Regions from separate parts of the Mesorhizobium sp. P2_B11 genome, predicted to be linked through region 2. Evidence: riboswitches for the same ligand, from Rfam matches in the RefSeq annotation. Region 2 holds a riboswitch; the other holds the start of a gene.

What was found. A riboswitch is a leader RNA that binds a small molecule or an ion and turns the genes downstream of it on or off. The one in region 2 is predicted to bind S-adenosylmethionine.
Region 1: another riboswitch for S-adenosylmethionine. It lies ahead of metX (homoserine O-acetyltransferase MetX); the one in region 2 lies ahead of AC1DYJ_RS02065 (O-succinylhomoserine sulfhydrylase).

The regions. Positions count from the first base shown of each region.
Region 1 covers NZ_JBFUDF010000002.1:842,797-854,298, forward strand. Annotated here, with positions in the region: gene gloB (hydroxyacylglutathione hydrolase) at 1-123, opposite strand, end outside; gene AC1DYJ_RS08345 (class I SAM-dependent methyltransferase) at 258-1,040, shown strand; gene AC1DYJ_RS08350 (ABC transporter ATP-binding protein/permease) at 1,170-2,993, shown strand; gene AC1DYJ_RS08355 (DUF1194 domain-containing protein) at 3,158-3,952, shown strand; gene AC1DYJ_RS08360 (glycosyltransferase family 2 protein) at 3,981-4,916, opposite strand; gene AC1DYJ_RS08365 (DUF1330 domain-containing protein) at 5,158-5,478, shown strand; gene AC1DYJ_RS08370 (N-acetylmuramoyl-L-alanine amidase) at 5,567-6,436, opposite strand; gene metW (methionine biosynthesis protein MetW) at 6,968-7,582, opposite strand; gene metX (homoserine O-acetyltransferase MetX) at 7,579-8,748, opposite strand; SAM riboswitch at 8,809-8,886, opposite strand; gene hisC (histidinol-phosphate transaminase) at 9,015-10,124, shown strand; gene AC1DYJ_RS08390 (prephenate/arogenate dehydrogenase family protein) at 10,161-11,084, shown strand; gene AC1DYJ_RS08395 (sugar kinase) at 11,091-11,502, opposite strand, start outside.
Region 2 covers NZ_JBFUDF010000001.1:455,477-466,978, forward strand. Annotated here, with positions in the region: gene AC1DYJ_RS02060 (BrnA antitoxin family protein) at 1-310, shown strand, start outside; gene AC1DYJ_RS02065 (O-succinylhomoserine sulfhydrylase) at 332-1,522, opposite strand; SAM riboswitch at 1,580-1,657, opposite strand; gene AC1DYJ_RS02070 (2'-deoxycytidine 5'-triphosphate deaminase) at 1,795-2,889, shown strand; gene AC1DYJ_RS02075 (ABC transporter substrate-binding protein) at 2,986-3,756, shown strand; gene araD1 (AraD1 family protein) at 3,953-4,948, opposite strand; gene mmsB (multiple monosaccharide ABC transporter permease) at 5,239-6,525, opposite strand; gene mmsA (multiple monosaccharide ABC transporter ATP-binding protein) at 6,522-8,054, opposite strand; gene chvE (multiple monosaccharide ABC transporter substrate-binding protein) at 8,177-9,247, opposite strand; gene AC1DYJ_RS02100 (LysR family transcriptional regulator) at 9,544-10,533, shown strand; gene AC1DYJ_RS02105 (glycosyltransferase family 2 protein) at 10,625-11,502, opposite strand, start outside.

The sequences.
Region 1 (11,502 bases), on a different contig from region 2:
CGCGGCCAGAATCGGCGCCTCTTCGGGCGCGTCGATGATGGCGGTCTCGCCGCTCTTGGGGTCGTGCACCAGCACCCCGAAATTGTCGCTGCGGCACATGAACTGTTCGATTTCGACCGGCATTTCTGATCTCTCCATCTGTCGCCGCAGACATAGGGCGCTTGGCCCCTGATGTCATCCGGCTTTGTTGAACTTAGCTTCTGTTCGGCTCGGCGCCTTTGTTGAACTTGAGCGGCATCGCAGCTACCGTCCGGCGCATGCATTCCGATATCGTCGATCTCCGTTCCTTCTATTCGACCACGCTCGGCCGCCTGGCCGAACGCTCGATCACCATGGCGCTGTCGTCGCTATGGGCGACCGTGCCCAATGAGCGGCTGGTCGGGCTCGGCTATACCTTGCCGTGGCTGGAGCGGTTCGGCACCGATGCCGAGCGGGTCTTTGCCTTCATGCCGGCCACCCAGGGTGCGGTGGTCTGGCCGGCGAACGGACCGACGTCGACGGCGCTGGTCTTCGACGAGGAACTGCCGCTGGTCGATTCCTGCATCGACCGCATGCTGCTGGTCCATTCGCTCGAACATGTCGAAAACCCGCGCGAGACGTTGAACGAGATCTGGCGGGTGCTGTCGCCGGCGGGCCGCGTCGTCATCGTCGTGCCCAACCGGCGCGGCGTCTGGGCCCGGTTCGAGCACACGCCGTTCGGCAATGGCCGGCCGTTCTCGCGCGGCCAGCTCACCGAATTGCTGCGCGAGGCGAACTTCACGCCGGCCTCCTGGTCCGACGCGCTGTTCTTCCCGCCATCGCCGCGGCGCTTCATGATGCGGTTCCACAATGTGCTGGAGCGCGCCGGCCGGCGGTTCTGGCCGATCTTTTCCGGCGTCATCGTGGTCGAGGCGCAAAAGCGGCTCTATCAGGGCGTGCCGGTCGCACAGCGCGCTTCGCGGCGCGTCTTCGTGCCGGTGCTGTCGCCGCACGGCGCGACAAGGCTTGGCCGCCAGGCCGAAGCGGTGACCTCGACCACGCGCCAGGTGACACATTCGTGATCATGGGGTGTTGCGCTGGGTTTTCCCACCTATCTGTCGCAGACGCATTCGCGAGCCGTTTGAGCGGCGGATGCCTTCAAGTCTCTCCATCCGGCTTCGGCACCGCTTTTGAACGCAAGGACCCAGGCCATGGCTGATCAACTGGACACGAACGCCGCAGCCCAGCCGGTAACCGTCGAAGCCAGCAGCCTGCGTGACCAGGTGGCGACGATCAAACGCGCGCTGTTAAGCTCGCCGGTGCGCAAATGGCTGGTGTGGACGTCGGTCGGCATCATGGCGGTCATCGTCGCGACGTCGATCGGCCAGGTTCTGCTCAACCGCTGGAACCAGCCTTTCTATGATGCGCTGGCGCGTCGTGACATGGCGGCCTTCCTGCACCAGCTCATGATCTTTGCGATGATCGCCGGTACGCTGCTGCTGCTCAACATCGCTCAGACCTGGCTCAACCAGATGATCCGGCTGAAGCTGCGCGAGGCACTGACGCTCGACCTGATCGATCAGTGGATGCGGCCGGCGCGGGCCTTTCGCCTCGCCAATGCCGGCGCCATCGGCGTCAATCCCGACCAGCGCATGCAGCAGGATGCCGCGCATCTGTCCGACCTGACGACGGACCTCGGCGTTGGCTTGCTGCAGTCCTTCATCCTGCTGGTGTCCTTCGTCGGGGTGCTGTGGCAATTGTCGTCGGGCTTCGTCTTCCACATCAATGGCTGGTCGCTGGCGATACCGGGCTACATGGTCTGGGCCGCGTTCCTCTATGCCGGAATCGCCTCATGGCTCAGCTGGCTGGTCGGGCGGCCGCTGATCCGCCTCAACAGCGATCGCTATACGCGTGAGGCCGAGCTGCGCTCCTCGATGGTGCGGGTCAACGAAAATGTCGACGCCATTGCGCTCTACCATGGTGAAGCCGATGCCAAACGACGGCTCGAAATCGACCTCGGTACGGTGCTGGGCGCCATGCGGCGCATCTACACCGCGCAGATCAACCTGTCCTGGGTGACCGACACCTATGGCTGGATCACCGTGGTGGCGCCCATCCTGGTGGCATCGCCGGTCTATTTCTCGGGCGATATCAGCTTCGGCGGGCTGATGATGGCGGTTGGCGCCTTCAACCAGGTGCACTCGTCGCTGCGCTGGTTCATCAACAATATCGGTGGCATCGCCGACTGGCGCGCCACGCTGATGCGTGTCGCCGACTTCCGCATCGCGCTCGATGAAACCGATGTGCTGCACGACAAGGAAAGGCGCATCGAATTCGGCGACAATGCCAATGGCAGCCTGACGTTCGAAAAGCTCCAGGTGGCCTCGCCGGAGGGCTGCACCAAGCTTGCCGACAGCCATGTCGAAATCCATCCAGGCGAGCGCGTCATGATCACCGGCGATCCAGGCGCCGGCAAGACATTGTTCTTCCGCGCCATCGCCGGCCTGTGGCCATGGGGCAGCGGACGCATCGGCCTGCCGGCGGGAGAGGTCCCGATCTTCGTGCCGCGCGTGCCGTATTTCCCGGTCGGCACGTTGCGCGAGGTCCTCGACCACCCGAATGGACCGGCGCCGGCGAGCGATGCCGACATTTCGGCGGTGCTCGCCGAGGTCGGTCTCGAGCGGCTGTCGTCCTCACTCGGCCGCACGGCGCGGTGGGATCACGAACTGGGCGATGACGAGCAGCGTGCGCTCGCCTTCGCCAGGCTTGCCTTGCGGCAGCCGAAATGGGTGATCATCGACGAGGCGATGGATGCGTTCGACGGTCCGTCGCTGCGGCGCGTGCTGTCGATGCTGGAAAAACGCCTGCCCGACACCACGATCCTCAACATTGGGCGCGGCCTGCACAATAGTCATTTCTTTCCCCGCGCGCTGAGCATCGTGAAGGATACGGGCGCGCCGGCGCTGAAGCGCGCCCACGTCAGGGCCGGCGCCATCGACCCGCCGCCAAAGCCGACCAACCGGCGAAAGAAGTAGCCTAAAGCGCGTAGCATCTGAGCGGATCCACGCGACGCGCTTTAGGTCTCAATTTTATGCATGTCGTTTTCTCAAAACCGGGGCCACTTTTGGGCGACATGCATTAGGCTTTATTTCGCCGCGATCGCGGCCAAGATTCCGATGGAAACATCGTGGGTCCGGCCATGCTCGACGCGCTCAGCCTGCTTGCCTGCCTCGCCTGCACCACGCCCGTGGCTGCTCCGGCCAATACCGTTGCCGTCGATGTCGAACTGGTGCTGGCCGTCGACATCTCCCAGTCGATGGATGAGCGGGAGTTCGCCTTGCAGCGCGCCGGCTATGTCGAGGCGCTGAGGCATCCCGATTTCATCAGGGCTGTGCGCTCGGGCACGACCGGCCGGATCGCGCTTGCCTATTTCGAATGGGCAGGCGTCGTGCGCGAGGATGGCGTCATTGCCTGGCAGGTGATCGACAGCGCGGAGAGCGCCAACGCCTTCGCCGACAAGATCGCCGCGCGGCCGTTCCGCAGCTTTCGCGGCACCTCGATTTCCGGCGCGCTGGCCTTCGGCGCCGGGCTTTTCGACGGCACCGGCTTCGATGCGCCACGCAGCGTGATCGACATTTCCGGCGATGGCCCCAACAACACCGGGCTGCCGGTCGCCATCACACGCGATGCGGCGGTGGCCAAGGGCATCGTCATCAACGGCCTGCCGATCCTGATCAGCCCTTCGCCGACCTTCAGCCATCTCGACCAGTATTATGACGACTGCGTCACCGGCGGACCCGGCTCCTTCGTGCTGCCGATCTACGCGGCCTCGGAATTCGCCACCGCCATACGCCGCAAGCTGATCCTGGAGGTGAGCGGCATTGCCGATGCGACCGTGGTCCCGATCGACGCGGCAGCGCCGATGGACTGCCTGCAGGGCGAACGCGACCGGCGGCTTTATTCCGACCCGTATTTCCCGGAGCTCGATAAATGAGGTTTTGGGACAGTTCCCGAGGGGAGCTCTAAGCTGGCCGCGCACCGTATTTGTCGCGAAATTCGGCGTAGAGATCGCGGCGCCAGCGCCGGCCGCCGACATAGCCGCGAAACAGCTGCGGCAGCGAATAGCCGAGCGCCTTCGACGAACGGTTGGCCAGATAGCCGGAGAACGCCTGCGAAACCCTGCCCTTGAGCGCGTCGGCGATGAGCTGCCGGGCGATCATGTAAGGCGGAATGTGGGGGTAGCGGTCGGCGATATAGGGGTGCTTGTCGATCAAACTGGCATAGGCTTCGACATAGCCGTCGCGGCGGCCGGAGATCGAATTCTCCGAATTGTACTTTTTCCAGTCGATCACTTCGGACAGTTGCGCGCCGCTGCGCCGGGCAAAGCGCAGCAACAGTTCGCGATCCTGCATGCGCGTGACGTCGCTGTCGTAGCCGCCGATGGCCAGCAGCGACTCGCGCCGGGCGGTGATTGCGGAGCCTGCAATGAAAATGGTCTGCGCGACAAGCGCCCGTTCCAGCGAGTCGCGGCTCAGGAGAGCCTCGCGGTTGACGCAATTGGTGCGGCGATTGCCCTTCACCGACACGAAGGAACTGATCAGCACTTCGAGCGAGGGATTGTTGTCGAACTGCTCCAGCGTCCGCACCAGCCGGTCCGGCAAATAGACGTCGTCGGAATCGAGGAACGTCACCACCGGCGCCCGCGCCCGCTCGATGCCGGCGTTGCGGGCGGCATTGGCGCCACGCCATTTCGAACCGACATAGATCAGCCGCGGATCGCGGATTTCGGCGAGTGCGGCGGCTGTGCCGTCGGTCGAGCCGTCATCGACGACGATGTGCTCGAACCGGGCAAAATTCTGCGCCAGCACGCTCTCGACGGCGCGCACCACCTTGCTGCGGCGATTGTGCGTCGGCGTGATCACCGAGATCAGCGGAGCGAGGTCGGCGGTTTTTGACATGTTGCTTCGGCTGTGCCCCGGATATCGCAGCGGCCTATGGACGGCCGCTTCCTTGCCCCGCCTCAGGATTGCGTTCGATTCGACGCTACAAAAAAGCAACGGGAATGTCATCACAAACTGTCGAGGCGGACGTGTGTAAGGCATTCGATTACTCCTGACGTAATCGACCGGCCACCAGTATCCCGACAGATTGCAGCATGAAGCCGGGTTGTTCGGCCTCGATCGAACAGGGAGTTCAGCCATGACCGCCTACGCCGTCGCCCATATGCGCCAAGTCACAATGGGCCCGCAGATCGTCGAATATCTGCAGAGGATCGACGCCACGCTGGAGCCGTTTGGCGGGCGCTTTCTTGTCCATGGCGGCGACATGGACGTGCTCGAGAACGAATGGCCCGGCCATCTGATCGTCATCGAGTTTCCGGACAGGGAAAATGCGCGCGGCTGGTACAATTCACCCGCCTACCGGCAGATACTGGCCTTGCGCACCGACAACTCCTACGCCGACGTGGTCCTCGCCGAGGGTGTCCGGCATCCGCACAAGGCTACCGACGTGCTGGGATAGGCTGCGGCAGATTGGCGCCAACGCTGGAAAGGTTGACTGCTGCGACCGCTATGGAAAACCCAGCTTGGCTTGACGATCGAGCGCTCCCCTACAGATTTGCGGCCAGGGCCGGAGAGAGTGGCGTCTTCGTGAGGAACTTCATGTTCACGAAGCCTGCGTGCTTGTTGCTGCCGTCGATATCCACCGATGCCCAGCGCGACAGATAGCGCTTGTTCGTCTCGGTAGATGGGTCAAGGGAATCGGCCTTCTTGCCGGTGTACACGACGGTGCGAATGTGAATCTTCGTGCCGTTCGGCAGCGCCGCCACTTCCGTTGCGCCGGCGTTGGGCAGGCGTCGGACACTCAAAGTAGCGGTCCCCGTCTTCACTTTGGTCTCGAACCCTAGCGGCTTCGGCGATGGCGTGAGTGCGTTGAGGGGGGCGAAGTCAAACAATGGCCCGGGATCGAACTTTCCATTGATCGCGATGTCGTGGTGGCCAACCACCTCGGTGATTGGATAGGCGCCGAGGATCTCGCGTGCGATGTCCATGCAGGCTTTTATCTGTGCGGCCGGGTAGACCTCCCATTCCTGCATGGACGGGTCATCCGGATTGTAGATGAGTTTGGCTCTCTTCTTGGGAACTCCAGGGTCGCCGGCGAAGCCCTTGTTCATCAAGCAGATGCCAATTGAGCCGCGCTGCAACGACGACCCCATCGTCAGCCCGCCTTCGGGCTTCCAGTTGCTGCGGCCGGGATGCGCGGCGTGTTCGGTGAATTCTCGTGTCTGGAACGCCTTGCCGTTCTTTTCGATCAGGATGTGATAGCCGAGCGCCGGCGGTCCATTCAGTGCGGTTACTGCCTGAGCGACGGTGTTTGTCACGGAGTAATGGATCACGAGCAGACGCGGCGTCTGGGTCGTGCCGACGTGTTTCAGCTTCTGGATTGGCAATCCGACGATGAAGTTGTTCGTGATCGTCATGGTCCCTCCCAAGGCACAATCATTTACGGTTGGGCAGTTTTCCTTTGCATTCGGCGGTGAAGACCTCTGCTCCCGGTTTTCTTTCGCCGGTGAAGACGAGCACGGGTGGCGCGCCGGCCGGGACGAGCCCGGCCGCGATAATAGCCAACCGCCGCCGGCCGCTGCTTGCGACCAGCTCGCGAGAGCATAGAATCACCTTTAATCTCCCCCAGCGCTCGCAGTAATCAGATAGTCGAGCTGCGACCCAGGCGCAGAACACTCTCATGAAGTTTAACGAAAAGCAAGGACAGGTGACGCAAGGTCATGCCACTGAACTTTGGTTAACGCCGACTTCCAAGTTGCGATGCAGTCTGAGTGTGACTCAAATGTCGAAGATGCTGCAGCACAATGTCCCAACGGACGTACGAAAAGCAAATCAGCCGACCTGTGCGCGATGGGCAAAGGTCTCGCGCTGTCGACAAAGCAGCGAGGACGAGCTTGCCGGCGAAGATCACACCTTGTCGAATACGTGTGTCAGCTTCGCTTTCGAAATCAGCGCTTCAGCAAGAACACTGCCTGCTGGCCGAAGAAATTCCAGAACCACCATGGCATCGACAGGCCGATCTTCTGGCCGTTGCCGTCGAGCGCGGTGGCTTTCTCGACCGAGGCGCCGAGCTCCTCGACCAGGTTGACGAAGTCGCGGATGGTGCAGAAATGGATGTTGGGCGTGTCGTACCAGGAATAGGGCAGGTCCTCGGTCACCGGCATCCGTCCCTTGAAGAACAGCGACAGCCGCACCCGCCAGTGGCCGAAATTGGGGAAGGAGACGATCGCGCGGTTGCCGATCCTCAACAGCTCGTCGAGCACCAGCTTCGGGTTGCGGGTCGCCTGCAAGGTCTGCGACAGGACGACAAAGTCAAAGCCTTTGTCGGGATAGAATTCGAGGTCGGTGTCGGCATCGCCTTGGATGACCGACAGGCCGCGCGCCACGCATTCATTGACGCCGCGCTGCGACAGCTCCAGCCCACGGCCGTCGACCTGCTTGGTTTCTTGCAGGAGTTCGAGCAGCAGGCCGTCGCCGGAACCGACATCGAGCACCCTGGACTGCGGCGGGATGAGGTTGGCGACGACCTCGAGGTCGACGCGCTGGCTGCCGTTGACGCTCATGAGGCGAGCCCCCTGGCGCGCGCGGCCGAGCCGATGAAGCCATTGATGGCGGCGAACAATTCCGGTTCGTCGAGCAGGAAGGCATCGTGGCCGCGGTCGGTGGCGATCTCGACGAAAGAGACCGAGGCCCCGGCGGCGTTGAGCGCGTGCACGATGGAGCGGCTCTCCTCGGTCGGGAACAGCCAATCCGAGGTGAAGGACACCAGGCAAAAGCGCGTCTTTGTGCCGGCAAAGGCATCGGCCAGCCGGCCGCCATGGTCGGCGGCGAGGTCGAAATAATCCATTGAACGGGTCATATAGAGATAGGAATTGGCGTCGAAGCGATCGACGAAGGTCATGCCTTGGTGGCGCAGATAGCTTTCGATCTGAAAATCGGCGTCGAAACCGAAGGTCAGCGCTTCGCGGTCCTGCAGATTGCGGCCGAATTTTCGATGCAAGGCGGCTTCCGAGAGATAGGTGATGTGGGCGGCCATGCGCGCCACCGCCAGCCCCTTTTCCGGGCGCGCGCCATGCTCGAAATATTTGCCGCCATGCCAGTCCGGGTCGGCCATCACGGCCTGGCGGCCAACCTCGTGGAAGGCGATGTTCTGCGAGGAATGGCGCGCGCCGGTGGCGATCGGCAGCGCCGAGAAGACGCGATCCGAATAGCACGAGGCCCATTCCAGCACCTGCATGCCGCCCATCGAGCCGCCGAGCACGCAAAACAGTTTCTCGATGCCAAAATGGTCGACCAGCATCAGCTGCGCCCGCACCATGTCGCGGATGGTGATGATAGGCAGGTCGAGCCCGTAGGGCTTGCCGGTGGCCGGGTTGGTCGAGGCCGGGCCGGTGGAGCCCAGGCAGCCGCCGATGACATTGGAGCAGATGACGAAGAAACGGTTGGTGTCGATGATCCTGCCGGGCCCGATCAGCACTTCCCACCAGCCGGGCTTGCCGGTCACCGGATTGGTGTTGGCGACATGCTGGTCGCCGGTCAGTGCGTGGCAGACCAGAATGGCGTTGGTGCGGGCGTCGTTCAGTGTGCCGTAGGTCTGGTAGGCGATCTGGAACGGCGACAGCAGCGAGCCGGCGTCGAGCTTCAGCGGCTTGTCGGGGCCGAAACGCAACACAGGGCTCGACGGATTGTCGGCCTCGTTGTTGGTTTTTGCAGCGCGGAGCGCGGTCATGTGACTCTCCTTGCCCGCCGTCAGGCAATAAAAAACCGGCAATGCGATCGCAAAGCCGGTTACGTCACGCAAACGGCCCTTTAGCGAGTTGTTTAACGTGGCTGCAAGCCGACCGGCCAAATCACCACGGAACTGTTACGTTCTTCTAGAACTCGCGCCGCCCGGCGTCAACGGCAAGCTATTGCCCGGGCCTCTCGACATTCGCAGCCACGGCTTGTATTTCCGCTGCGGCCTCCGGACGGAGGCATTCTCGACGGATTTGTGACATGGACAAGACAGCGGACAAGGCACGGCCAACGCCCCGCGCGGGCATCATGGACATCGCCGCCTATGTGCCCGGCAAGAGCACGGCGCCGGCTGGCATCGCCAAGGTCCATAAACTGTCGTCGAACGAGAACCCGCTCGGCCCGTCGCCGAAGGCGATCGAGGCGGCTCGTGAAGTTGCCGCCAAGCTCGACGTCTATCCCGACGGCACCGCCCGCCGGCTGCGCGAGGCGATCGCCGAGGTGCATGGCCTCAACCCGGCAAACATCATCTGCTCCAACGGTTCCGACGAGATTTTGGGCCTGCTGGCGCAGACCTATCTGGCGACCGGCGATGAGGCCATCATCACCGAACACGCCTTCATGATCTACAAGATCTACATCCAGTCGGCCGGCGGGGTCCCGGTGACGGTCAGGGAAACCAACGAGCGCGCCGATGTCGACGCGATCCTGGCCGYGGTGACGCCGCGGACCAAAATCATCTTCCTCGCCAATCCCAACAATCCGACCGGCACCTATTTGCCGTTCCAGGAGGTCCGCCGGCTGCATGCCGCCCTGCCTGGCAACGTGCTTCTGGTGCTCGATGGCGCCTATGCCGAATATGTCCGGCGCAACGACTATGAGGCCGGCATCGAGCTGGCCGGCAGCGCCCAGAACGTGGTCATGACCCGCACCTTTTCGAAGCTCGGCCTTGGCGGTGCGCGCATCGGCTGGATGTACGGTCCTCTGCACATCGTCGATGCCATCAATCGCATCCGTGGCCCTTTCAATGTAAACGCGACGGCGATCGAGGCCGGTATTGCCGCGATCCGCGACCGCGCCCATGTCGAGCGCAGCGCCGTGCACAACGAGACATGGCTGACCTGGCTGAATGACGAGCTGACGAAGCTTGGTCTCAGGGTGACGCCGAGCGTCGGCAATTTCGTTCTCATCCATTTCCCTGAGGACAAGAAGCATTCGGCAGAGGCGGCAGACGATTATCTCACCCAGCGCGGCTATATATTGCGGCGGGTTACCGGCTATGGCTTCCCCAATGCGCTGCGCATGAGCGTCGGTACCGAAGAAGCCAATCGCGGCGTCATCGACGCCCTCACGACATTCCTGAAAAGCTGAGACACCATGACTTCATCGAAGCATGAGGCATCACCGATGTTCGAAAAGATCGCGCTGGTCGGCATCGGCCTGATCGGCTCGTCGCTGGCCCGCATCATCCGCCGCGAGGGCCTGGCCCGCCATGTCGCCATCGCGACGCGCAGCCCGACCACGCTGGCGCGGGCGAAGGAACTCGGTCTCGGTGAGTCCTACACCACCGACGCCAAGGAGGCAGTACGTGACGCCGACCTGATCATCGTCTCGGTGCCTGTGGGATCGTCGGGCGAGGTGGCGCAAGAGATCGCGCCGGCGCTGAAAAAGGGCGCCATCCTCACCGATGTGGGTTCGACCAAGGCCTCGGTGATTGCGCAGATGCAGCCCCACGTGCCGGAAGGCGTGCATTTCATCCCGGGCCATCCGCTGGCGGGAACCGAGAAGTCGGGCCCCGATGCCGGCTTCGCCGAGCTGTTCGAAAACCGCTGGTGCATCTTCACGCCGCTGCCGGGCACCGACCCTGCCGCGCTGGAGAAGCTGTCGGAGTTCTGGCGGCACTGCGGCTCCAACATCGACACGATGGACCCGCAGCATCACGACATGACGCTGGCCATCGTTTCGCATCTGCCGCACATCATCGCCTACAACATTGTCGGCACCGCCGACGATCTGGAATCGGTGACCAAGACCGAGGTCATCAAATATTCGGCCTCGGGTTTCCGCGACTTCACCCGTCTTGCCGCCTCGGACCCGACCATGTGGCGCGACGTGTGCCTGCACAACAAGGACGCCATCCTGGAAATGCTGGCACGCTTCTCGGAGGATCTGGCCTTCCTGCAGCGGGCAATCCGCTGGGGCGATGGCGACAAGCTGTTCGACCTGTTCACCCGCACCCGCGCCGTGCGCCGCTCGATCATCGAAGCCGGCCAGGATATTGATGTGCCGGACTTCGGCCGTCAGGCCGTGGAGCATCCGGCGAAGGGCTAAGTCTCCTCAGGCGGGCCAGGTCGCTGCGACCATGGCCAGCGTCTCGTCCCTGTTTGGCGCGCCCAGCCGGCCACCAAAACGCTGGCACTTGAGCGCGGCGGCCGCACTGGCAAAGCGCAGGGCCTGCCCGAGCGGCATGGCTTCGGCAAGCCCAACGGCAAAGGCGCCGTGGAAAACGTCGCCGGCGGCAAGCGTGTCGACCGCCTTGACCTTCGGCGCCGCGATGTGGCGAACGCAGCCGGCGGACCGGTCATGCCACCAGCTTCCCGCCGCGCCGCCGGTGACCGCGACGAAGGCATCGGTGCGGCTGGCGAGGTCGGCGCAGGCGGTTTCGGGATCGAGCGCGTGGCCGCAGACGATGCGCGCCGCCGTCTCCGACGCGACGATGTGCGAGGCCAGCGGCAACAGACGCTCCAGC
Region 2 (11,502 bases):
GACGATCGTGCGCCGCGAGGCTACTGCGCCAAGGCAGTCGCGTGCCGATGCTTTGGCGCTCGCCGGCAAGGCACGCGCTGCGATGACCGACGAAGAAGACGCAGCGATTACGGCTGCCGCCGAGGCCGATCCGGATGCCCAACTGACCGATACGGTTTCGCGCCGCAAGGCTGGCCGGCCGCCGCTTGCACGGCCAAAGCGCGCCATACAGTTGCGTCTCGACGCCGATGTTCTCGAACGCTTCAGAGCTGATGGCGATGGCTGGCAGACGCGCATGAACGAAGCCCTGCGCAAGGCAGTGGGCCTGTAGTTCCCGGTCTGCCGCTTTCCGCTATTTGGCCGCCTTCAGTGCCTGCGCAACGTCCTCAAGCAGATCGTCCGTATCCTCCAGACCGACCGACAGTCTCAGCGTTCCCGGTCCGATGCCGAGTTCGGCGCGTGCCTCGTCGCTGAGGTTCTTGTGCGTCGTCGTCGCCGGATGGGTGATCAGGCTTTTGGCGTCGCCGAGATTGTTGGAGATCAGCACGATGTCGAGCGCGTTCTGCAAGGCGAAGGCCGCCTGCTTGCCGCCCTTGACGTCGAGGCAGATCAGCGTCGAGCCGCCCGTCATCTGCTTCTTGACGACATCGGCCTGCGGATGGTCGGCGCGGCCGGGATAGATGACGCGGGCGATCTGCGGCTGCCCGGCGAGGAAATCGGCGATCTTGCCGGCACTTTCCGTCTGCTGGCGCACGCGCACCGGCAGTGTCTCCAGGCCCTTCAGCAGCGTCCAGGCGTTGAACGGCGACAGGCTCGGCCCGGTATGGCGGAAATAGTCGTGCAGATTCTCGTCGATCCACTTCTTGTCCGACAGGATGATGCCGCCGAGACACCGTCCCTGGCCGTCAATGTGCTTGGTTGCGGAATAGACGACGATATGGGCGCCGAGCTGCAACGGCTTCTGCTGCAAGGGCGTGGCAAAGACGTTGTCGACAATCAGCCTGGCGCCGATCGAGGTGGCGAGCGAGGCGACGGCTGATATGTCCACCACTTCCAGCGTCGGATTGGTCGGGCTTTCCAGGAAGAACAGTTTTGTGTTCGGCCTGACCGCCTTTTCCCAGTTGGCGATGTCTGTGCCGTCGACCAGTGTCGCCTCGATGCCGTATTTCGGCGCCAACGTCTCGACCACCCAGCGGCAGGAACCGAACAGCGCGCGCGCCGCAACGATATGGTCGCCGGCCTTGGCGCTGCACAGCAGCGCCGCCGTCACCGCCGCCATGCCCGACGCCGTGGCGCGGGCATCTTCGGCGCCTTCCAGCGCGCACATGCGCTTTTCGAACATATCGACGGTCGGGTTGGCGTAGCGCGAATAGATGAAGCCGGGCTCTTCGCCCTTGAAACGGGCTTCGGCGGCCTGCGCCGTCTCATAGACATAGCCCTGGGTGAGGTACATCGCTTCCGACGTTTCGCCGAACTGGGAACGCAGCGTTCCCCCGTGCACGAGTGCGGTCTGAGGCTTCCAGTTACGCTTCTTGGTGCTCATCGCTTTTGTTCCAGACACAAAAAAACCGGCCGCGAAAGTCGCAACCGGTCCATACGGCCTTGCGGCCCGACGGTCCTTTAGCGACTTGTTTAACGTGGCTGCAAGCCGACCGGCCAAATCACCACGGGATAACGACCCTTTAGACCTCAGCCATGCTTGCGTCAATTGCCGGCTTCATTAAGAGGTTTGTACCAAGGCAGGTTCCGCAAAAGTGTCCAGCGGTTTTGCGGGCAAGAACCTGCCACATAGAGGCCTTCGAGCGGAGCCAGCCTTTGCGGCAGACAGGCATTCTTCCCGATCAGGACATTTCCGCGCTGTTTCAATCCGGCGCGTTGAAGTCGCCGCGCGCGCTCGATTCCGATCAGGTCCAGCCGGCGAGCCTCGATCTCAGGCTCGGCGACAAGGCTTTTCGCGTGCGCGCCTCGTTCCTGCCAGGTCCAGATCATCTGGTGGCCGACAAGCTTCACCGGCTGAAACTGCATGAGTTTAGTCTCTCCGAGGGCGCGGTGCTGGAAACCGGCTGCGTCTACATCGTGCCGCTGCTCGAAAGCCTGGCGCTGCCTGCAAATGTCTCCGCCTCGGCCAATCCGAAGAGTTCGACCGGGCGGCTCGATATCTTCACCCGGGTGATGACCGACCGCGGCCACGAGTTCGACAAGATCGCCGCCGGCTATCACGGGCCGCTCTATCTCGAAGTCAGCCCGCGCACCTTCCCGATCGTCGTACGCGCCGGCTCGCGCCTGTCGCAGATCCGCTTCCGCACCGGCAATGCCTTGCTGTCGGAGGCAGAGCTGAACGAATTGCACCGCGCCGAGATGCTGGTCGCCACCGAGCCGCCCAACATTTCCGGCGGCGGCATTGCGCTGTCGATCGATCTCGACGGCGATCAGAACGGCCTGGTCGGCTATCGCGGCAAGCATCACACCGGCCTGGTCGATGTCGACAAGCGCGCCGCGCAGGACGCCGTCGACTTCTGGGAGCCGCTCTACAAGAGCGGCGCCGGCGAACTGGTGCTCGATCCCGACGAGTTCTATATCCTGGTCTCGCGCGAAGCGGTGCACGTGCCGCCGCTCTACGCCGCCGAAATGACGCCGTTCGATCCGCTGGTCGGCGAATTCCGCGTTCACTATGCCGGCTTCTTCGATCCGGGCTTCGGCCATTCGGCCTCAGGCGGCACCGGCAGCCGGGCGGTGCTCGAAGTGCGCAGTCATGAAGTGCCGTTCATCCTCGACCATGGCCAGATCGTCGGCCGGCTGGTCTACGAACACATGCTCAAGCGGCCCCAGGCGCTCTACGGCACCGACCTCGGCTCCAACTATCAGGCGCAAGGCCTGAAGCTCTCCAAGCATTTCCGCACCGCCGGCTGACCCTCGATCACAGGCGGGCAAAATACTTGCCTGCGTCGGCTTGCCATGCTTGGCTGTCCCTGCTGCCGGAAAAACAACGGCTTAAGGGGAACAAACATGCAGATTTCAAAATGGATTGTCTCGGCGGCAACGGCCGCCGTGCTGGTGATCGCGGCCGGTTCGATGGCGCAGGCGCAGGAGAAGTTGAAGATCGGCACCGAGGGCGCCTATCCGCCCTTCAACACCATTACATCGGACGGCAAGGTCGAGGGCTTCGACATCGACATTGCCAATGCGCTGTGCGCGCAAATGAAGGTTGAGTGCGAGATCGTCACCCAGGACTGGGACGGTATCATCCCGGCCCTGCAGGCGAAGAAGTTTGACGCCATCATCGCGTCGATGAGCATCACCGAGGAGCGCAAGAAACAGGTCGCCTTCACTAACAAATACTACACCACGCCGCTGGCGCTGGTGGCGCCGAAGGACAGCGAGCTCACCTCCACCGAACCGGCAGCCCTCGCCGGCAAGACGGTGGGCGCGCAGGCCTCGACCACCCAGGCCGACTACGCCCAGAACGCCTATGGCAAGGCGGGTGCGGAGGCAAAACTGTATCCGACCCAGGAAGAGGCGATCACCGACCTGCAGAATGGCCGTCTCGATGCGGTCATCTCTGACAAGTTCGTGCTGATGGACTGGCTGAAGAAGGCGAGCGACGGCTGCTGCAAGCTGGTCGGCGACGTCAAGGGCACGGAGACGCAAGCTGGCATCGCCGTGCGCCTGGAAGACACGGCGCTACGCGACAAGCTCAACGCGGCGATCGACGCGATTGTTGCCGACGGCACGTACAAGAAGATCCAGGCGAAGTATTTCGATTTCGATATTTATTGAGACGCGGGAACTGCTGATCTCCCCCCTCGTGGGGGAGATGCCCGGCAGGGCAGAGGGGGGCGCGAAGGAACGCGGCCTCTTCGAGGCTAAGAAAAAAGTTCGAAGGTAGGGGCTGGCTAGATCGGAAACGCTGGCGGGACAGCGCCCCCCTCTGGCCTGCCGGCCATCTCCCCCACGAGGGGGGAGATCACCCAGTTTACAACGCCTTCACCGCCACCTTCACCGGCTGCTCGATCTCCAGCGGGTTGCGCAGCGGCAGGCCGAAATCCCCGGCTTCGATCTCGAAGACGTCGCCGGCCTCAGTCCTGATGCCGTCGGCGAAGGACAGCGTCGCCGTGCCGAACATGTGCACATGCACGTCGCCCGGTTGGCGGAAGGCCGAGTATTTGAAGTGGTGATGCTCGAGATTGGCGATGGTGTGCGACATGTTCGCTTCGCCCGACAGGAACGGCTTTTCCCACAAAAGATTGCCATCACGCAGGATGCGCGATGCGCCCCTGATGTCGGCCGGCAGTTCGCCGATCAGGATCTCCGGCCCGAACGATGCGTTGCGCAGCTTGGAATGCGCCAGGAACAGGTAGTTCACCCGCTCGGTGACGTGGTCGGAAAACTCGTTCGACAGCGTGAAGCCGACGCGGAAGGGCGCGCCGTCATCGCCGATGACATAGATGCCGGCGATCTCCGGCTCCTCGCCGGCGTCCTGCGCAAAGGCTGGCGACATCAGCGCAGCACCAGGCGCCACCGCCATGGTGCCGTTGCCCTTGTAGAACCATTCCGGCTGCACGCCGGTCTGGCCCTTGGCCGGCTTGCCGCCCTCCAGCCCCATGCGGAACATCTTCATGGAATCGGTGAGCTGCTCCTCGCCGCCGTCGCTGAGTTTCTTGTGCATGGAATCGCGCGTTGCCGCAGAGCCCAGATGCGTCAGCCCGGTGCCCGTCAGATGCAGATGCGCGGGATCGGGATGGTTGATCGGCGACACCAGCCGGCCCTTCTTGTAGACAGCGTCGAGGTCGACGGCTTCACCGTATCCCTTGCGCTCGATCAGCGCGGCCAGCCCGGTGCCGGTGCGGGCGGCTTCCATCGCCAGCGAATAGACGCTGCGCGCGCCGTTGATGACCCTGGTCTTGCCGCCGCCATTGCGGGCAACGACGCGGATGGTCTCGGCGTCGTCGAGGATCTGGGAGATCAGCATGATGAAACCCTCTCTCATGTGCCTTGGCCCGGTTGCGTCTTGGCAAACCTTGACCTGCGCGGCTCGGACCTCGCCGCGCCACGGGTTGAACTCTTCGTCCGGATTGCGCTCGCGGGCTTGATCCCCAGGGGGACTTCTGTGCCGACAACTTGCCGGCAGCGCCGCGAGCGTATGCCTCCTGCTTGCCTCGTGGGAGCGGTTCAGGTTTGAGCTAACCCGCTCCCAGTTCTTTTGTTTCTACGCAATTCCGGACGGAAAACCGCGATGCACTTTTCCTGGAATTGCTCCGGTCAGGCCTTGTTCTTGTTGTAGACGTCGAAGATCACGGCGCCGAGCAGCACCAGGCCTTTGACCACCTGCTGCCAATCGACATTGACGCCCATAATCGACATGCCGTTGTTCATCACGCCCATGATGAAACCGCCGACCACTGCGCCGATGACCTGGCCGACGCCGCCCATCGCCGAGGCGCCGCCGATGAACACGGCGGCGATGACGTCGAGCTCCGAGCCGAGGCCCGCGGCCGGCACGGCCTGGCCAAGACGCGCCGCGATGATCAGGCCGCCGAGCGCCGACAGCACGCCCATATTGATGAACACCATCAGCGTCAGCCGCTCGGTGTTGATGCCCGACAGCTGCGCCGCCTTGGGGTTGCCGCCCATTGCGTAGATGCGCCGGCCGATGGTCATGCGCTTGGTGACGAAGACGAACAGCGTGATCAGCACGCCCATCACCAGCAGCACCACCGGCAGGCCCCTGTAGCTGGCGAACTCATAGACCAGGAACAGCGCCAGCGCGCTGGCGACCAGCGTCTTGATGACGAACAGGGTGAAGGGTTCGGCTTCATAGCCGTGGCGTTCGCGCTTGCGCCGCGTCCTCACCCCGAAATAGGCATAGGCCAGCACGGCGATCAGCCCCAGCACGACCGTCGTCATGTGCAGCGTCACGCCGCTGCCCATGATGGTCTTGCCGGCCGCGTTCACAACCGGCGGGACGAGCGTCAGCGGGCCGATGACGTCTGGGATGAAGCCGGAGCTGAGCATCTTGAAGTCGTCCGGCAGCGGGCCGACCGAGGAGCCACCACCGAGCAGCGCCTGGCAGATGCCACGGAAGATCAGCATGCCGGCAAGCGTCACGATGAAGCTCGGTATCCGGTGGTAGGCGATCCAGTAGCCTTGCGCGGCGCCGATGAGGCCGCCGACGATCAGGCAGACGATCGAAACCACCAGCGGATTGCTGAGCGGTCCGAGCTGCCAGATAACCATCATGTTGGCCGCCAGCGCGCCGATGAAACCGGCCACCGATCCGACGCTGAGGTCGATATAGCCGGACACGATCACCAGCAGCATGCCCAGCGCCATCACGATGATGAAGGAGTTCTGCTGCACCAGATTCGAGAGGTTGACCGGCTTGAACAGCGTTCCCGAGGTGGTGAACTGGAAGAACAGCATGATGACGATCAGCGCGATGATCAGGCCGTATTCGCGCAAATTCGTCGTCAGCGCCGAGACGGCAATGCGTGGACGCTGTTCTTCGACGACGTTGCCCTGCGGGGCGGGGGCGCTCTCGGTGCTCATGCTGCTTTTCCTTCTCCCCGAACGATAGCGCGCATAATTTTTTCCTGGCTTGCTTCGGCCGCCGGCATTTCCCCGACGATGCGCCCTTCGTTCATGACGTAGATGCGGTCGGTGATGCCGAGCAATTCCGGCATTTCCGACGAGATGACCACGATCGCCTTACCCTCCGAGGCAAGGCGCGCGATGATCGTGTAGATTTCGTATTTGGCGCCGACATCGATGCCGCGTGTCGGCTCGTCGAGGATCAGCACCTCGGGATCGGCGAACAGCCATTTCGACAGCACAACCTTCTGCTGGTTGCCGCCGGAAAGATTGCCCGTCATCTGGTAGACGCTGGAAGCGCGGATGTTGGTCTTCTTGCGATAATCGTTGGCGACCGCAAGCTCGCGCAAATCATCGATCACGCTGTGGCGCGACACGCCGCCGAGATTGGCGAGCGTGATGTTGTGCTTGATGTGGTCGATGAGGTTGAGACCGTAGGTCTTGCGGTCCTCGGTGACGTAGGCGATGCCGTGCTGGACAGCCTTGCTCACCGTGGTGACGTCGACCGGCTTGCCCTTGAGCAGCACCTCGCCGGAGATACGGCGGCCATAGGAGCGGCCGAACAGGCTCATGGCGAATTCGGTGCGGCCAGCGCCCATCAGTCCGGCAATGCCGACCACCTCGCCCTTGCGCACATTGATGTCGATGCCCTTGATCACTTGCCGTTCGGCATGGAGCGGGTGATAGACCGACCAGTTCTTCACCTCGAACACGACTTCGCCGATCTTGGGCTCGCGCGGCGGGTAGCGGTCGTCGAGCGAGCGGCCGACCATCGAGGTGATGATGCGGTCTTCCGAGATGTCCTTCTTGGCCAGCGTCTCGATGGTGCGGCCGTCCCGGATGACGGTGACCTTGTCGGCGACCCGGTTGATCTCGTTGAGCTTGTGCGAGATCAGGATCGAGGTCATGCCTTGCCGCTTGAATTCGAGCAAAAGGTCGAGCAGCGCCTGGCTGTCCTTCTCGCTCAGCGACGCGGTCGGCTCGTCGAGGATCAGAAGCTTGACGTCCTTGCTCAGCGCCTTGGCGATTTCGACCAGCTGCTGCTTGCCCACGCCGATATCGGTGATCAGTGTCTTGGGGTCCTCATTGAGGCCCACCTTCTTCAACAAAGCGGCGGTGCGCGCCTCGTTGGCATCCCAGTCGATGACGCCGTATTTGGCGTTTTCGTTGCCGAGGAAGATGTTTTCGGTGATCGACAGCATCGGCACCAGCGCAAGCTCCTGGTGGATGATGACGATGCCCCTGTGTTCGCTGTCATGGATGCCCTTGAAATGGCATTCCTGGCCCTGGAAGATGATCTGGCCGTCATAGGTGCCTACGGGATAGACGCCCGACAGAACCTTCATCAGCGTTGATTTGCCGGCGCCATTCTCGCCGACCACGGCATGGATCTCGCCTTCCTCGACACTGAGGTTGACGTTCGACAGCGCCTTCACGCCGGGGAACGTCTTGGTGATGTCGCGCATCTCCAAAATCGTCGAGGCCATGGGAACTACCGCTCCTTGAGAGGTCGGCAAACACTGCCGGCGAGGTCGGTAACAATACCGGGCTCGCTGGTGAACGAAAAGGGGCCCTGCGTTGCGCAGGACCCCTGATTTTACAACCGAATTTACTTCAGTTCGTCGGCCTTGATGTAGCCGGAGTCGACGACCAGCGCCTGGTAGTTCGACTTGTCGACATCATGCGGCGTCAAAAGGATCGAGGGAACGACCTTGACGTCGTTGTTGTAGGTCTTTTCGTCGAGGCCGTCCGGCTTGCCGCCCGAGAGCACCTTGTCGACGAGTTCGACGGTGGCCTTGGCCAGTTCGCGGGTATCCTTGAACACGGTCGAGTACTGCTCACCGGTGATGATCAGCTTGACCGAAGCGGTCTCGGCATCCTGGCCGGTCACGATCGGCCAGGGCTGAGCGTCGGTGCCGTAACCGACGGCGCGCAGCGAGGCGGTGATGCCGCGCGACAGGCCGTCATAGGGCGACAGAACGCCATCGACGCGGCTGCCGTCCGAGTAGTTGGCCGACAGAAGGTTGTCCATGCGGGCCTGGGCGGTGGCCGCGAGCCAGCGCAGCGTGCCGACCTTGTCCATGCCGGTCTGGCCGGACTTGATCTTGATCGAACCGTCATCGATCAGCGGCTGCAGGACGGAGATGGCGCCGTTGTAGAAGAAGAAGGCGTTGTTGTCGTCCGGCGAGCCGCCGAACAGTTCGACGTTCCACGGCTTGGTGTTCGGGAAGCGCTCCTTGAGGCCCTTGACCAGCGAATTCGCCTGGATCACGCCGACGCCGAAATTGTCGAAGGTGGTGTAGTAGTCGACATTGGCGGTCTTCTTGATCAGGCGGTCATAGGCGACGACGACGACGCCGGCGTCAGCGGCCTTCTGCAGCGCATCCGACAGCGTGGTGCCATCGATCGAGGCGATGATCAGCGCCTTCGGGCCTTTGGTGATTTCGTTTTCCAGCTGGCTGAGCTGGTTGGGGATGTCGTCCTGCGCGTACTGCAGGTCGACCGTGTAGCCGAGAGCTTCGAGCTGGGACTTGACGGCGTCACCGTCATTGATCCAGCGCTGCGAGGTCTTGGTCGGCATCAGCACGCCGACAAGACCCTTGTCGGCTGCGTGCGCCGAGTAGGTCATGGCAGCAATGCCAAGGGCCGCGACGGCGGCCAGTGTCTTGATGATTTTCACGTAAAACTCTCCCTGGTTGATGGACGCGACACCTCGGGGCTTCGCGGGCCGCGCAGTCGGGCGGATGCGCCAAAGCGCCGCCGCCGTCATATCGATCTCCGGTATCCTCCCAATCGGCCCTCAGTCGCCTGATTTCAATCGATACGATTTTGCTCGTCATCGACCGTCAAGTCTTGAGGACGCGCGAAGGGTGTGTCCCTTTGCCATAACTGTCAAATGCGATCTTCGGTGGTTGCTATACCGAAACCGGTATATGACTAAAAGGGGCCGGAACATTGCTGGGAGCGGACAAGAACATGGCGACGTTGCCAAATCCTCAGGGAATTTCAGGCAGTTACGATGAATTGCCGGGCGATGGCGGAACACTTCTGCGCAGTGGCTTGAGCCTGCGCCATATGCGCATGATCGCCGCACTCGACGATCACGGTCGGGTGAGTGCGGCGGCGCAGGTGATGAACATCTCGCAGCCGGCGGCCTCGCGCATGATTTCCGAGATGGAAGCGGTGCTCCAGGTCAAGCTCTGCGAAAGGCTGCCGCGCGGCATCACGCTCACCCCTTACGGCAAGGCGCTGGCCCGGCGCGCGCGTTCGATTCTGCTCGAAATGCGCGAGGCCGACCGCGAGATTTCAGAACTCAAGGCGGGCAAGGGCGGCTCGGTGTTCCTCGGCGCGGTGACGGCGCCGGCGATCGAACTGGCGGTGCCGGCGATCCGCGAAATCCGCCGCCTCTATCCGCGCATCGAGATCACCATGCAGGTCGAGACGTCGAACGTCTTGGCGCGCGAACTGATTGCCACCCGCCATGATTTCATCATCGCCCGCATCCCCGACGACCTCAATCCGCGGCTGTTCGAATCGCGCGTCATCGGCGTCGAGAAGGCCTGCCTGATTGTGCGCCGCGGTCATCCGCTGAGCAATGGCAAGGCCGTGCGGCTGGAAGATACGGCCGCCTATGACTGGGTCTTCCAGTCCGGCGGCTCGCCGCTGCGCCAGGCCATGGAAAGCAACTTTTTGAACCGCAACATCGCGCTGCCGGACCGCATCCTCAACACTTCCTCGCTGCTGCTGACTCTGGTCATGGTGGCGCAGTCCGATGCCATCGCCCCAGTGTCGATCCAGGTGGCAAAATTCATCCAGAACCCCGACGGTCTCGCCGGCGCCATCGACGTCGTCCAGACCGAGTTCGACATCGAGGTGAGGCCCTACAGCCTGATCACGGTCAAGAACCGCGCGCTGTCGCCGGCCGCCAAGATGCTGCACGATTTCATCTTGCGGGAGGTGGGATAGCGGAACAATCGACCTCGCATTCCGCAATACTTGCCAGCCCATAGAGGCGCGTTGCCTCAATCCTGAGTGGCGACTCATGAGAGGTCGCGCGCTATTTCTTCCGGGGTTTTCTTGAACGCAGGGCTGTGGAAATCCAGCGCAACGGTGCTGTGGCGAGCCAACTGTTGGATTGATGAATCGCCAAGATATCTGCTTGACGGCCCTGCAGCGCTCGCTCGATTTCGTCCTTTTCCTGCTTTGCATCGGAAAGAGACTTTTGCAGCTCCACATTGCTTTGATGCGCCTGGTCGAACTTGTTCCCCAGCGCTGAGAGCTCCAATTGCAAGGCTGCCCGTTCAGCCTCGGCTTTCGCCAATGCTGGCCGCGTTGCGTTGATGTCCTCCCAGGCAAGCTTGGCCACCACGTCGCCGACCGCGTGACGCGTCCGCCGGCTCCACGCCGTGGGCTCGGAGCGCATCAGGCGCGAATATTCGCGCTGCTCACAACTGTCCATCGGGATCGAGACACGCAAGGCCAGCGGCCACCAGCCTGCTTTGTCCGCGATATCAAGAATCATGGCAAGTTGCGGAGACAGGGAAAAGCGAGAGTTTTTCCATCGCGCACTGAAGTGCAAAACGGTTGGAACACGACAATAACAGAAGGGGTTCTGCGGGTTTTCGTGGATGATACGCTGCCATAGTCGCCAGTCGGCCGCCGCAACTTCATCCTCCGGCCAAGCGTCTCGCAACGGCAGGGAATCGGTGCGGTAGAGGAAGCAGCTGGCCGGTATGGAGTTTCCGACTTCCACAAAGAATTTAAATTCGTCGGCCAGTTCCAGATTGGTCAGGAACGGTGCGGCGATGCCGTCGGTGGAAACCCAGAGCGCCTGGCTGTACGCGATAGCCGCTCCATTCTTGAGCCCTTCCGCCAATGTTTCAAAGTGGTCTGGAAAAAGCAGGTCGTCATCGGCGGCAAAGCCGATGAATTCGC